2 regions of the Geobacillus sp. CAMR5420 genome follow, and region 1 is predicted to be linked to the other one. Evidence: riboswitches for the same ligand, from Rfam matches in the RefSeq annotation. Region 1 holds a riboswitch; the other holds the start of a gene.

Evidence for each region. Region 1 has a riboswitch for cobalamin ahead of DI44_RS05670 (ABC transporter substrate-binding protein). Riboswitches for the same ligand answer to the same signal wherever they lie in the genome.
Region 2: another riboswitch for cobalamin. It lies ahead of DI44_RS07695 ((2Fe-2S) ferredoxin domain-containing protein); the one in region 1 lies ahead of DI44_RS05670 (ABC transporter substrate-binding protein).

The regions. Positions count from the first base shown of each region.
Region 1 is NZ_JHUS01000050.1:97,957-105,342, forward strand. Features, by position in the region: gene DI44_RS05695 (bifunctional adenosylcobinamide kinase/adenosylcobinamide-phosphate guanylyltransferase) at 1-123, opposite strand, end outside; gene cobD (threonine-phosphate decarboxylase CobD) at 120-1,190, opposite strand; gene cbiB (adenosylcobinamide-phosphate synthase CbiB) at 1,147-2,121, opposite strand; gene DI44_RS05680 (adenosylcobinamide amidohydrolase) at 2,118-3,590, opposite strand; gene DI44_RS05675 (iron ABC transporter permease) at 3,587-4,621, opposite strand; gene DI44_RS05670 (ABC transporter substrate-binding protein) at 4,608-5,564, opposite strand; cobalamin riboswitch at 5,705-5,904, opposite strand; gene DI44_RS05665 (NUDIX hydrolase) at 5,974-6,438, opposite strand.
Region 2 is NZ_JHUS01000039.1:85,124-92,509, forward strand. Features, by position in the region: gene cobJ (precorrin-3B C(17)-methyltransferase) at 1-34, opposite strand, end outside; gene DI44_RS07715 (ABC transporter ATP-binding protein) at 99-908, opposite strand; gene DI44_RS07710 (CbiQ family ECF transporter T component) at 893-1,618, opposite strand; gene DI44_RS07705 (energy-coupling factor ABC transporter substrate-binding protein) at 1,602-1,895, opposite strand; gene DI44_RS07700 (energy-coupling factor ABC transporter permease) at 1,900-2,616, opposite strand; gene DI44_RS07695 ((2Fe-2S) ferredoxin domain-containing protein) at 2,644-3,042, opposite strand; cobalamin riboswitch at 3,223-3,417, opposite strand; partial or broken gene DI44_RS07690 (hypothetical protein) at 3,478-3,696, opposite strand; gene DI44_RS07685 (retropepsin-like aspartic protease) at 3,636-4,016, opposite strand; gene DI44_RS07680 (hypothetical protein) at 4,006-4,260, opposite strand; gene rraA (ribonuclease E activity regulator RraA) at 4,312-4,797, opposite strand; tRNA gene DI44_RS07670 (tRNA-Gln) at 5,055-5,126, opposite strand; gene DI44_RS07665 (glycerophosphodiester phosphodiesterase family protein) at 5,303-6,184, shown strand; gene DI44_RS07660 (GNAT family N-acetyltransferase) at 6,307-6,750, shown strand; gene DI44_RS07655 (DNA topoisomerase III) at 6,826-7,386, opposite strand, start outside.

The DNA of each region.
Region 1 (7,386 bases):
TTCATCCATTGCCTGCGCGGTGGCGATATAGTGAAGCCGACCGCCGCGAGAAAGCCGGATGGCGCATGCTTCCGCCGCTTCACTTTTTCCGCTGCGCGCGGCGCCGCTGACAAACACCATCATCCGCTCCACCTCGCAAGCGCTTCAAGCAGCCGATCGTTTTCCACCTGCGTTTTGACCGCAAGCCGCACGTAACGTCCGTCCAGTCCAGGAAAATTCATTGTATGCCGCGGGACGATTCCTTGCTGCAATAAATAGAAAAACAAATCCTCTGTCCGTCCGGAGAGCGGACGCAGCAAGTAAAAATTGACCACCGACGGCGAGACGGCATACCGGCCGGCCGGCAGCGACCGAAACACGCGCTCCCGCTCGGCGGCGATCCGTTCTTTCGTCCACTTGACAAACGATTCCATCGCCATGAAACGAAGCGCCAATTGTTGGGCGATGCAGTTTGTGCTCCATGGCGGCTGATGCGTTTTCAGCGAAGCGATCACCGCCTCGTCGGCAGCGACATAACCAAGGCGCGCGCCGGCCAGATGATGGATTTTCGTCAACGATCGAAGCACAATGAGGCGCGGATAGCGATCCAGCCACCGCATGGCTGTAAATCCGCCGCGCCAAAACGGATAGAACGCCTCATCCACCACGATATACGTCCCCGCTTGGTCCGCTGCAGCGACGAGCGAGCGGAGATCACGCTCCGGCATCACGGTTCCGGTCGGATTGTTCGGATGACAGAAAAAAACCGCGTCGCATTCCGCTGCCCATGCCGCCGCTTGGTCAATGTCGTACGAAAAACCGCGGCTTTCCTCTGCCAGCAAAGACTTGACTTCGCATCCGTAAGCAAGGCAGGCGCGCCGATACTCGGAAAACGTCGGCTCCAAGATGCCGACGCGCCGGCCGGCAAGCAGCGCGGCCAACAAATAAATCGCCTCCGCTGCCCCGTTCGTCACCAGCACTTGTCCGGGTCGAATCTGCTCCTGCTTGGCAACGAGCTCCCTGAGCGCCTTCGCTTCCGAATCCGGATACTCACCGGCCCAGCGAATCCATTCCTCGCCGTTCGGCCAAGCCGACGGCGGCAGTCGATATGGGTTCGTATTGACGCTGAAATCAATGTATTCGTTCGGAGGGGCCAATCCGCATTGCTCATACAACGCGAGCGGATTCGCCCCATGCGCCGGCCAACGCAACGATCATCCCCCCGATCCATAGCAGCAATAACGTAAAGGCGAGCACCGTTCTGATCATGATGCCGACCGCCTGGCGAATATGAACCGAGCGCAGCAGAACATCGGGATCGCCGAGTGTCGGCCGCTCAGAGACGACGCCGCCATATGTATTCGTCCCGCCCAGCTGCACCCCAAGCAATCCAGCCATCGCCGCCTCGAGCCAGCCGCTGTTCGGGCTTGGGTGGCGGCGGGCATCGCGAAACAAGATCGACAGCGCCAAACGAAGGCGGCGGCCGCCGCAAACCAACACCATCACGAGCGCCGTCAGCCGCGCCGGAATGTAGTTGAGCGCATCGTCCAGCCGGGCGGCCGCCCAGCCAAATTCGCGATACGTTTCATTTTTATAGCCGAGCATCGAATCGCACGTGTTCACTGCCCGGTACAGCATGGCAAGCGGCGCGCCGCCCAAGGCCGCGTAAAAGAGCGGAGCCGTGATGCCGTCGCTCGTATTTTCCGCCACCGTTTCGACGCAGGCGCGGGTGATGCCGGCCTCATCGAGCCGCTCGGTGTCACGGCCAACGATCATCGACAGCGCCCGCCGCGCCTCGGGAAGATCGCCCGCTTCAAGCGGCCGGCGCACATCCTCAGCCGCTTCAGCGAGGCTTTTGGTCGCAATGGTGGTGAAAATGAGCGCCGCCTCGATCGCCACCCCCACGTACACGGACAGCGCGTAGCCCACATAAACGACCAACGCCGACAACCCGTAGACGGCGGCCAACACGACCGCCACGGCCGCCGCCCCTTTCGCCCGCCGCTTTGTTCCTTGATTCCAGCGGCGGTCCAACCACGCAATCAGCGTTCCCATCCCGCGCACAGGGTGCGGCAGCCAGCGCGGGTCGCCAAGCAGCGCATCCAACAGCAAAGCCAACGTCATTGCCAGCAAATGCGTCATCGCCGCCCCCTCCGCCGCTTGTAGCGGTCAAGCGCCTCGATCGTCGCTTCATACACGAGCCGACCGATCGTGCGCCCGAGTTCCGTCGCCGTTCCGGCATAGGCAAACGTCGGCCCGGTTTGCGTCGCCGCCACGGCGAGCGAATCGGTCGACGTGCCGGTGGCAAGCGTCCCTGTTTCCGGGTCGCAAACCGAACAGTCGGCGAGCGCTTTTACCTTCGCTTCCGTCGCCGTCATCATCGCCTGGACAAACGCCGCTTCCGTCAGCACTCCGTCAATGACAATCACCATATTGATCGTTCCCGGCCTTGCCGCAAGCGGCTTATGCTGCCACGCTCGAGCGGCATCAACCGCATTGCCGACGCCAGCGGTCGCCATGACCGCCACCGAAAACGCTTCCCCTTCTTTCTGAAGCCAAACGGCATCACGGACATCAACCGCCGTCATCATGCCGATCGTTCGTTCCAGCGAAAACCCGTGCTGCTCCAAATAGCGGCGCATGTCTCCTTCCGCATCGCCGCAATCGTAATCCAACCCGACTTGGCGATTGACAAAATGGGTCGCCCATTGAAACCCAGCGCCGATCAATGCCGAGGACAGGACGCGAAGCGGCTGGCAGGAAGCCAGAACAGCGGCGTCATCAAGAAAGAACAAACGCAGCCCGCCGGCCGACGATTCTTCTTGTTTCCCTTTCGGCACGAACGAAAACATCGGCTTTGCCGTCGCCGGATGGGCCAGACGCACAATCGGCGCGGCAAACACTTCCTCAAGCAGCGCCGGCGTCATCACATCTGTCGGCGTTCCAAGCGCCGCTGTTTTTCCTTCTTTTAACACAAGCACCCGGTCGCAATATAAGCTAGCGACGTTCATATCGTGAAAGACGGCGACGACCGTCAAGCCGCGGGAGCGGGCAGCTTCCGCGAGCCGGTCCAAAAGCCGGACTTGGCCGCTCACATCCATATGGTTCGTCGGCTCATCCAGCAAGAGCAGCTGCGGCTTTTGGGCAAGCGCCCGCGCCAAATAGGCGCGCTGCCGCTCGCCGCCGCTTAGCCGCTCAAGCGGCTCATCGATTTTGTCAGCCAAGCCGACCGCACGAAGCGCTTCTTGAACCGCCGCTTCATCCTCTTTCGTCCACGTCGGAAACAAGCCGCGCTGATGGGCGTAGCGGCCGAGCGCCACCGTTTCTCTCACCGTATAGCCGGCCGCCGCCTCCACTGTCTGCGGCAGGACGGCGGCAAACCGCGCCCATTGCTTCGCAGACAGCGCCAAAAGCGGCTGGCCATGAATCTTGATCTCACCGCTGGCAAGCGGAAGCTCTTTGCAAATGAGTTTCAGCAGCGTCGTTTTTCCGCTGCCGTTCGGCCCCACGATGCCAAAAAGCTCCCCTTTTTCCACGGAAAACGTCACACGATCAAGCACTTGCTTTGATCCATACCGATGCGATACGGCCCGCACCTCGAGCATCATCATCCCATCTTTCGCTTCATTTTTCGGAAAAACAAGACGGCAAATAGCGGGGCGCCGATCAGCGCGGTGATGACGCCGATCGGCAGTTCGCGCGGTTCGATGATCGTCCGCGCCGCCACATCGGCAAGCACAAGAAACGCCCCGCCGTACAAGAGCGATAGCGGCAAGAGCACCCGGTAGTTTGGCCCGCACACAAGCCGAACCATATGCGGAACAACGAGCCCAACAAAACCGATCGTCCCGGACACCGACACCGCCGCGCCGGTGAGCAGCGCCGCCGCCGTCAAAATGATGACTTTTCGGCGCGTAACATCAACGCCGACATGAAGCGCCGCCGCCTCGCCAAAAGCAAACGCGTTCAACTCGCGGCCGTTGGCGAGAAGCACCGCCGCGCCGATGAGAAAAAACGGCAACAAAAGCCCGCTGTATTTCCAGCCGCGCATCGCGACGCTCCCCATCAGCCATGAGATGATTTGCCGCAATTCTTCCCCGGTCAAAGCGATCATCAGTGAAATGAAGGCGCTGAAAAACGCGCCGAAGATAATGCCGGCTAAAATGATCGTCTCAACCGACAGCTGCGGCTCAACCGCGCGAGTGAACGCCAAAACGGCGACAAGCGTCGCCATGCCGCATAAAATGCTCACGATCGGCAGCGTGAACGTGCCAAAGAGCGGCCATTGCCAGCCGAGAAAGATGACGAGCACCGCCCCGACCGAGGCGCCGGACGAGACGCCGAGCGTGTACGGATCGGCGAGCGCATTTTTCAGCAACCCTTGGAACGCCGCGCCAGCCAGTGCCAATGACGCCCCGACCAAAAAAGCGAGCACGACGCGCGGCAAGCGGATCGCCATCACGATCGGCACCCAATCGGCCGGAATGTCAGACGGAAGCGGCATACCAAACCATTCGGACGCAAGAATGCGAACAATAGAAGAAAAGGGAATCGACAGCGATCCTGTCGATATCCCTACGAGCAACGATAACATGGCCGCCGTGACGGCCAATATATACATCCACGTTTTACTTGAACACATCCGGGTAAATGGCTTTGGCAAGTTCCTCGACCCCTTCGACAAGGCGCGGACCCGGGCGGCTTACTAAGTCGGTGTTGACGTCATACACCCGCTTGTTTTTCACCGCCGGCACGTCTTTCCAAGCGGCGCGCGCAAACACTTGCTTCGCTCCGCCGTATGTCGTGATGATAACGTCCGGCTTATAGGCCACTGCTTTTTCTTCCGTCACCATCGGCCAGCCTTCCAAGCTGCCGGCGACGTTTTTCGCTGAAATCACTTGAAGCATCTCATCCATAAACGTCCCTTTGCCGGCCGTATACAGCTGCGGCGGCGGCGACACTTCAATCCAGACGTTCGCTTGTTTGTCCGCCGGGATTTGTTTCGCTTTTTCTTGAATTTGCGCAAGCTTCTCTTTCATATCCTTAATCACTTGCTTCGCTTTGTCTGTCGTCCCGGTCGCTTTGCCGATCAATTCGATGGACGCATACACATCGTCGAACGACTTCGCGTCATTCACGACAAGCACGGTGATGCCGGCGTCTTTCAATTGCTTGAGGCCATCGCGCGAGTTATGGGCGCTTGACGCGTGGGCCAAGACAAGATCCGGTTTGAGCGAAATGATTTTCTCGACGTTGAATTCCATGCCGCCGATTTTCGTTTTCGTTTTGACGTCTTCCGGATAATTGTCAAAATCGCTGACGCCGACGATCTTATCGCCCAACCCCAACGCATAGGCGATTTCCGTATTGCTTGGGATGAGCGAGACGATCTTTTTCGGTTCCGCTTTGATCATGACATCCTCGCCAAGCCCGTCTTTCACCGTCACCGGAAACGCCGCTTGTTCCGTTTTCGGTTCTTCTTTTTTCGCAGGCTCGGTGCTGCCATTCGCCCCGCCGCAGCCGACGAGCACGGCGGCCAAAAGGAAGAACACCGCCACCACCGCCGGCCATGTCCAACGTTTCATCCGTCATTCCCCCTTCAGTGATGTATGTACAATAAAAAACGCCCATTCCGCCTAAATCTGGGAATGAGCGCGAAACAGACCGCCAATGGGCACAACAATGCCCTGTACGACTGTTTCCGCGTCTCACCCCCCGAAGATTCGGAAACTGCGGCAAGCAAGGCAGGTCTACTGGCTCATGCTTCATCCTACTCTGAAGCCTTCCCGTACGGAAAACAGCGCAAGCCATCTGTCCGTACAGTGGCGATTTCATTTCGTCCGCATTGACAGTTGCGGGGACAGCTCCGGATTCCCACCGGATTCCCTATTAAGCCGTTTCGGCACCTTGCTGCGAATGGATTCAGTTATGGGATATGGACATTTTTATAATAATGCAGCGTTTAGCATTTGACAACTATGAATTTACAGCACTTCACCTTCCCACTCTTGCAGACAATCGAGATGGATTCATAACCCATGTTTCATACGGAACAGAGCATTCCCTTTTCATCGCATCGAGCACCCGCGATTTCAAATGCGGCCATGTCACATATTCATCAATATTCGACTCATCGATCAACACAAACTTCGCCTTTTGAATTTCCTCAGGCTGGGGAGAAACGTTTCCTTTCACATATGTCGCTTTAAATACAATGTTTATGATATTTTTAGTTTCATTGTAATACACGCCGCTGACCCCGATGAGACGGATGTCAACGCCAGTCTCTTCATACACCTCGCGATGAACGGCCCGATCGAGCGGCTCGCCTGGTTCAACTTGTCCGCCCGGCATTTCCCACGTATCGGAGCGGTCATAGCTTTTAACAAGCAAAACCTCTCCCGTGTCATTCGTAATATAGGCTGAAACGGTGATAATGGCTTGTTGGTGTTTATCCATCAAGCTCTCCTCCTACATCGCGGAATGATCCTAGCCCTCTCCTGCAGAAAAAAAGCAGCTGCCCCATCTATACTGCCATCTTGAAAAAAATAAGGAAAATCCGTGGTGCTAGTTGAACATTAACGCCTCACGTGATGACACAGCGCAAGAGGGACAAGATCTCCACAACAGCATAGGCATGATGTTGTCCGTGCCTCGCTAGTTGGTGACGGATCTATTAGAAAAACTCTATTTAACGGAAAAACGGAGCAACCGACAACAACAGTTATATCGAGAGCGTTCAGGGAACATCTCCCTAGTGAATAAGTTTCCAATGACATACTGATACCCTGCTCGTTCCGAAGTAAAACAAAACAACTTTCCAAGAATATGAATGGCGATTATGACCCATTTCCTTGCTTTAACAAATGACGATTTCAGCGCTACAATACATTTAGAGCCGCCAGACAGTTGCGCTGATACCAAGAACAAGATCGCCGTATATTGCTTTTGAATTTCCGCTTGATCCGTTGTAAAATGAAGACGCTCTTGTATGGGATTTCTCCTTTCTAATGTTAGGTGAGCACTTTCATTTTAAAAGGAGATTTTCATACAAGGACTATTTTTATGCTCGTCTGATTTTATCTAGCACCACGGGTAACTAAACATCATGCAATACATATCTTTTTATATATATTCAGAATTTAACTTCTTCTTATAATTGATAACGCGGTAAAAATAGAGTGTAAATTAAAAATTTCCAATAATGATTTATAATTGTACATGTAACAGATAGCAATGAAATCTATACCAACGCGGCTGCTCTACCCCGTTAATCTTTAATTGATCAAATACCCATTCAACGCATTATGGAGATCAAACAGACACTTTTCAAATCCAGTTTTCAAGAAGACAGCAATCACATAACCATAGGCACCTTTTGTTTCTCCACTATTCCAGCGGTTAATC
Region 2 (7,386 bases), on a different contig from region 1:
GGCCAAAGCCGACAATGAGCAATTTGCCGCTCATCATGATCCCTCCTTTTGCCGCCTAGCCCCCATTTTTCACACCACATTCGCCGCTCATGTCCCTTTCACGGCGCAACACATCGGGGGACGATCTTTTCCTCTGGCCGCCACGCTTGCCAAAGCCGCACAAACAGCGGAACATCCAAGCGAATGTCCAGCAGCCGCTGGCGGTCGGCGAATACGTCCTCGGGCGCCCCCTGCATCACGATCCGCCCTTCGTGCATGACCGCGACGACATCCGCCCACTGCCAGACGAAATCCATGTCATGGGTGGCGATCAACACGGTCGTCCCCGCTCGGTGAATGGCATCAATTTGTTTGAGAAACTGCTTTGTCTGATGCTGATCCAAATAGGCGGTCGGTTCGTCCAATACGAGCAAGTCCGGTTTGGCCGCCATCGCACAGCAGAGCGTCAGCCATTTTTTCTGTCCCAGACTGAATTGATGGGTCGGACGGTCCAGCCAAGATTGAAGATGGTATTCCGCCGTAATCGCGGCAAGCGCCTCCCCCATTTTTTCTCGATCGATTCCGGCATGGACTAAGCTGATCGCCAATTCATCACGCACTAGCGGGGCGAGGATTTGGTGCTCCGGGTTTTGGAAGACGATGCCGACTTCACGCCGCCATTGCGCCCAATCGGCGCCGCGTTCGTACATGTTGCGCCCTTTCCAATACACCGCTCCTTCCTGCGCCCGCAGCAGCCCGTTCAAATGAAGAAACAACGTCGTTTTGCCGCAGCCGTTTGGCCCGATCAAGGCGCATTTTTTTCGCTCTGGAATTTCCCAATCAATCCCATTCAGCACATACCGTTCTGCTTGATAAGCGTATTTCACTCGTTCCATCCGCAGCAGCAACGTTTTCACCCTTTCCACCATGTCCACCCAAGCAGCAAAGCCATGATGATGCCGGCCGCAACATCGACAAGAGGCACATGCGCTTTTTCCCGCTGATGCGTATGCCCGGCCGACGCGACGCCTCCACGCGCCGCAAGCGAACGGCTGAACGCTTCATACGACTGCCACGTTTTCACCCACAGTTGGTACATCAGCATCCCGCCATGCCGCCAATGCGTTCCTCCGCTGCGGGCCCGCAATGCCAGCATCAGCTCTGCGGCCGCCTGCTCGAGCAAAAAGATAAAGCGATACATAAGAAAACAAAGTTCCACGAGCGCCGCCGGCAGCCGCATTCGCCTCAGCACCGCAATCAAGTCCGGCGCCGGCGTCGTAATGAGAAGGAAAAACAAGCACGACCAGGCGGCAAGGGAGCGAACGGCGAGCTTTGCAGCCGGCTGCAGCTGGCTGTCGATGAAAGTTATTTGAAAAGGAACCGACACGGACACAACGAGCGTCAGCAGGCTGAGCCCTAAAAAAACGGAGGCGGCGAGCATCGCTTTTCCATACACGGAAAACGGCACTCGTGCGCGAGCGACAATCCAATACGCCATTCCGATGAGCACAAGCCATTGTTCGCGCCAGCCGCCCATCATGACAACGGCAAGCATAACAAACGCCACGATCAGCTTCCACTCCGCCCGCCATGCCCGCAGCCGGTTGTCATACGCCCAACGGTCAAACTCGCGAATCATGGTTGTTTTTCCGCTCCGAACGCCCTTTGTACAACCCGACGACGTAGCCGATCACGCCGGCGCCAAGCGCGGCTTGCAGCGAGAACAGAAGCGTTTCGACTTCGCCGCCTGGAGGGGTGAAGATCGACTCAAACCACGGCCGGTAATGCGGGTTGAGCGTTTGAATGGCTTTTTCCGCCTGATCGTCCGTTCCACCGAATTCCGATCCGCGCGCCCACCAAAGCGGAATGATGACAAGCAAAGCAGCCAGCAACACGAGCAAGCCATTTTTCTTCATCGCATTACGCCCCCTTTTCCTTTTGGAACAGCGGAGAAGCTTGATAGGAGGAAAGCCAGTTCCAGACGATTACCGTTATGATGCCTTCCGTCACCGCCAACGGCACTTGAGTAATGGCAAAAATGCCGGCGAATTTCAAAAACGAGGCGGTGACTCCCCCATCAGGAGACGGAAACGCCAAGGCAAGCTGCAGGGACGTCATGACATATGTAGCCAAATCAGACAAACAAGCGGCAAGAAACAAAGCCGCTCGATTGGATACCGCCCCTTTTCGGCACAGTTGATACACTCCGTACGCGACGAACGGGCCGACGATCGCCATCGACATCGCATTGGCCCCAAGCGTCGTCACTCCTCCGTGGGCAAGAAGCAGCGCTTGAAAGAGAAGAACGACTGTGCCGATCACCACCATCACCCATGGTCCAAACAAAACCGAGCCGAAGCCGATCCCGGTCGGATGCGAGCTGCTGCCGGTGACGGATGGAATTTTCAGCGCCGACAATACAAACGTAAACGCACCAGCTAACGCCATCAGAAGCTTATGTTCGGGGTGCTGCTTCAGCGTATGCACAAGCCGCCGCAATCCGAACACAAAGAACGGCAAAAACAGCAGCCACCAAAACAGCGCCCATTTGACAGGCAAAAATCCTTCCATAATGTGCATGGCATACGCTTCATTTTCATTCGTCAACCAAAAATAAGCAGTGAATAAAGCCGCCATTCCGCTCCATCGAACCGCTCTCTTCATTTATCCCTTCACTCCTTTCACGCTATGTTCGGTTTTTCGTTTTCCGCTTGGCGCCTCCCGCAGGCCGGCCGGCGTCAACACCAATTCGCCTTCGTATTCATACGTCGCCCATTCCAAAAGAGGCAGCCCCTCATCCAAATGGGCGCGCACAACCTCCTTTGCCCGCTCCGGCGTCATCTGTCGATACCAAACGCCTTGTGGATAGACGATCATCACGCACGCGTCTTGGCATCGTCCGTTGCAGCGCGTCCTTGTTGTATGGACAGCATCGTCAAGCCCGAGGCGGGCGATCTCCTCGCGCACCGCGGTTGTCACGTCATCTCCGCCATGGCGGAGGCACGTCCCTCCGTTGCAAATGAGCACATGATGCTTCATTCCCCGCAAATCCCACGTCGCCACCAAATCCCCCCTTTTGCTAGAATGGTAGAATGAAATGCGGCAGACGGACGGTTTTTCGACAAAAGAAAAAGCACCTCTACAGCAGAGGTGCAGAAAAATGTATACGAAAGCCGTAAACGGCCCAAACAGGGCCCCTAAAGCCGTCATTCTCCCGCACGTCTGCCTATAGTCCCGTAGGCATCCGTCCGATCCAAACAAGGCAGGTCTCCTGACTTAGGATCATCGCTTGGCGGCGTCTTCCCGAAGCATCCTTCAGTGACTTGTTGCCGCAAAGCTCTCCATCACAGTGGCGGGCACCGTGCCGGATTTTCACCGGGCTTCCCTTTTCACCCAAGCCCTTAAGCAGGCTTAGGCACCTTGTTTGTCTTACCGCCATATATGCGCTGTCATGGAACAAGCATCCGTTTTCATCGTAGTACAACCAATGCGTTGCCGTCAACCGTTTTTTGCCGACAAATCTTTGTTGGCGACGACAACGCCGTCCGCATCAGCGTACACGTACGCCCCTGGCTCCCAGCGGACGCCGCCAAACTCGAGCGCAACGTCGCGGGCGCCTTTTCCTTCTTTTTGGCATTTCGAGCGGGCGTTCCATTTCAACCAGAACGATACATCTCCAACTTGTCCAGGTCTAAGACAAATCCAGCGCCCAGCAATATATCCAATCCTAACAAACCGTTAATCCCCTCATAGTCCATCCCGCTAAAATCAATTTCATACTCTCTTAGCTGGAAAGAATCTAGCTGAATACAGTCTAATTTTTTTGTAAACGCGTACTCTTTCCCACCGATTCCGTAATAAGCCACAATACGATCGCCCGGCTCTACCCGCAAATGAATATCTTCTACTGCATTTTGAGAAATCACTGTTTTCGCCGCACCAGTATCAATCACCATATTATGAATCAACTTAGACCTTCCTTGATAAACGATTTCGATCGATGCAAACAGCAAGCCTTCACGATATTCAATCTGCATAATGAAATTTCCCTCTCAGGCCAATCGCTCCCCGAACTTTTAAAACAATCTCCTTGTGGCTAGTATGATAAACAAGCTGATTCCCTTTCGATTGCAGCAACTCACGAGTTGCATCCTTGTCCGAAACCGTTCCGATAACAGCCACCTCTTCAATGATTTCTTGATCTCCCTCTAAATGGGACTTTAATACTTGTAATTTCACAAATTGATTTGGATACAATGAACGCACTTCCTGCCATTCCATCTCCATCGCCTCAACCTGTTCGTTGTATTGAACGAGACTCGACCGCAGCCGTCAACCATTTTTCGCCAACAAATCTTTGTTGGCGACGACAACGCCGTCCGCATCAGCGTACACGTACGCCCCTGGCTCCCAGCGGACGCCGCCAAACTCGAGCGCAACGTCGCGTGAGCCTTTTCCCTCTTTTTTGCTTTTCACCGGGCATGTGCCGATCGCCATCACGCCAATCGGCATGGCGCCAATTTCCGCTGAATCGCGGATGCAGCCGTGGATGATGACGCCAGCAAGCCCCCTCTCGCAAGCGATTTGCGCCAGCCGGTCGCCTAATAGCGCGACGCGGCGCGAGCCTTTTCCATCGACCACGAGCACCGTCCCCGGCGGCACCGTCTCCAGCGCTTCTCGGACAAGGACGTTGTCTTCAAACACATCGACCGTCGCAATCGGCCCGGAAAACGCCCGCTTTCCGCCGTACGATTGGAACGGCAACTCGCATACTTGCAACTCGTCTAAAAATTGATCGCATAAATCGGCTGTTTTCATTGTCGCTCTCCCCTTTCATGTTTTGCATTCGCCGTCATTCGCCAAAATCCTTCTGCCTCAGCAGTTTTTTGTCGACGATCTTTCATTCGAACGACTGACACGAACGCGGCGATGTGAACCAAACCATTGTGTGGCCGTCAATCGCTTCGATGTATTCCACCGATCGCATTGAAACCATAAAAAACGGCCCCGCGCCGATATATAGCGGAGACCGTTTTCACCGGCTCAAAGCCCCTCCGGTTTGACCAGACGTTCAGCTGGGCTAGCTGGATTCGAACCAGCGCATCACGGAGTCAAAGTCCGTTGCCTTACCGCTTGGCTATAGCCCAACGTTTTGTTGTCGTTTACAGTATGCGGCATGATAACGCACTTTATGCATCAAACTGAATATCCCTTTGCTTGATGTGCGAAACTATCGGTACAAGCATCCTTTCCCCACTATATCACCTCGTTTTTCCCTCGCACTTGTTTTCCCGATATGATAACTGGAAGGGGAGAGATGTATATGCGCCGGATCACGGTTTTTCGCTTCTATCTTTGCACATTGTTTTTGTTATCGTTGCCGATCGTCTTAGCGGCCGCGGCTGCCTGGCAGCCATCCAGCCAGCCGAAAACCGCCGTCATCGCCCACCGCGGCGCGTCCGGATACGCGCCGGAGCATACGCTCTCATCCTACCGCCTCGCCGCCCGCATGAATGCCGATTATATCGAAGTCGATGTGCGGTCAACGAAAGACGGGAAGCTCGTTGCCCTGCATGATGCGACGCTCGCCCGGACGACAAATGCCGAAACGGTCTATCCGCGCCGTGCTCCGTGGCGGGTAAATGATTTTTCGTTCGCTGAACTGAGGCGGCTGGATGCCGGGTCGTGGTTTCATCCACGCTTTGCCGGCGAGCGCATCCCGACGCTTGATGAGGTGATTCAGATGCTGAAAGCGGAGCGTGTGGAAGCCCCGTTGTACATCGAAACGAAACAGCCCGGCATCGAAGAGGCGGTCGTCCATCTATTGAAAAAACACGGTTTCCTGCAACAGCGCCGCGTCATGTTTCAATCGTTCCACCCGGAAAGCTTGCAAGCGCTCCGGCCGCTCATCCCGCACGGCATTCGGCTCATTCAATTGGTCGGCGAGAAGGAAGCGCACAGCGGCCGCGACGAGCTGCTGCAACAAATCGCCGTCTATGCCGATGGCATCGGCTTGCCGCTCTCAGCCGTCACCGAAGAGTGGGTGCGCGCCGCCCATGGCCGCGGGCTCATGGTTCACGTCTATACCGTCAATGAACCACACGATCTCGCTCGCCTATGCGCCATGGGCGTGGACGGTGTGTTCACCGATTATCCAGACCGCCCTGGCCGCATTGCCGCCTGCCGTCGTTTGCCCCGTCATTGACCCGCCTTCAGGGAGCCAGGGGGAACTCATTCTTTACATAATGTTATTACGGTTAATAAAAACGAAAATCGTTCCCATTTGACCCGATTCGGTGTATCATTTGAGAAAAAGGAGGCCAGATCATGTGGACGATCATCGATTACGAAAACGGCCCATTTACCGTGACGACGGACCGCCGCCGCGTCCAGCTTGAGCGCGTGTTTGACTTCCTTGCCCGCTCGTATTGGGCGAATGAGCGCAGCCGCGAAACGATCCTCAAATCGCTTGACCATTCGCTCTGCTTTTCCCTTTTTCACGGCGACAGGCAAATTGGCATGGCGCGCGTCATCACCGACCGGGCGACGTTCGCCTATCTGTGCGACGTGTTCATCGATGAAGCATACCGTGGGCAAGGTCTCGGGAAATGGCTGTTATCATGCGTGCTCGCCCATCCTGATGTCGCCGCTGTCCGCAAGGTGATGCTCGCGACCAAAGACGCGCACGGGCTGTACAGGCAGTTCGGCTTTGCCGCGCCGAGCGAGCCGGAGCGGTTGATGGAGCGGATTCAAGAGCCGCGAACGGAGTAAAGGGCAAAAAAAGGCGGGCCGCCATCGGTCCGCCTTTTCGCCAAACCTCCCGTCCCCCAACGCCTGTTGCCTTCGTCACCGCTTCGGAAACTGAAACGACAATTTCTTCTCGTTTTCATCCCAAACGAGTATGGCGTCAAACGTTTTCCCGCCTTTTTTAAACCCTTTTATGACATTTGTTTTCCCTTGCGCCAGCAGCTTTTTCACATTCGCCGCCGAAATCGATTTGCCGAGAATGCGTTTGGAGATCGTAAACGAGCATTTTGTTTTCGCGTACTGGTCGCAACCGTACAACGTTCCTTTGTCGATGACGGTCCCGCCGCAAAGCGGGCACGGCCCAAGCTTCTCGCCCATCGTTTTTTTCTTCCTTGTCCGCTGGATTGAGGCGGTGTCAACCCCTCTGAAATTCCAATTCGGCGCGGCGGCGATGGCGTCAGCGACCACTTTTTGCGCCAACTTTTTCACCTGTTCCATAAAGGCGGCGGGCGAGGCGCTCCCTTCGCCGATTTCGCTTAAGCGCTGCTCCCATTTCGCCGTCATTTCCGGCGAGGCGAGGATCGTGCCGCCAAGCGCCTCGATCAACACTTTCGCCTTGTCGGTCGCGTACACGAGGTTCTTTTTCACTTCAATATACTT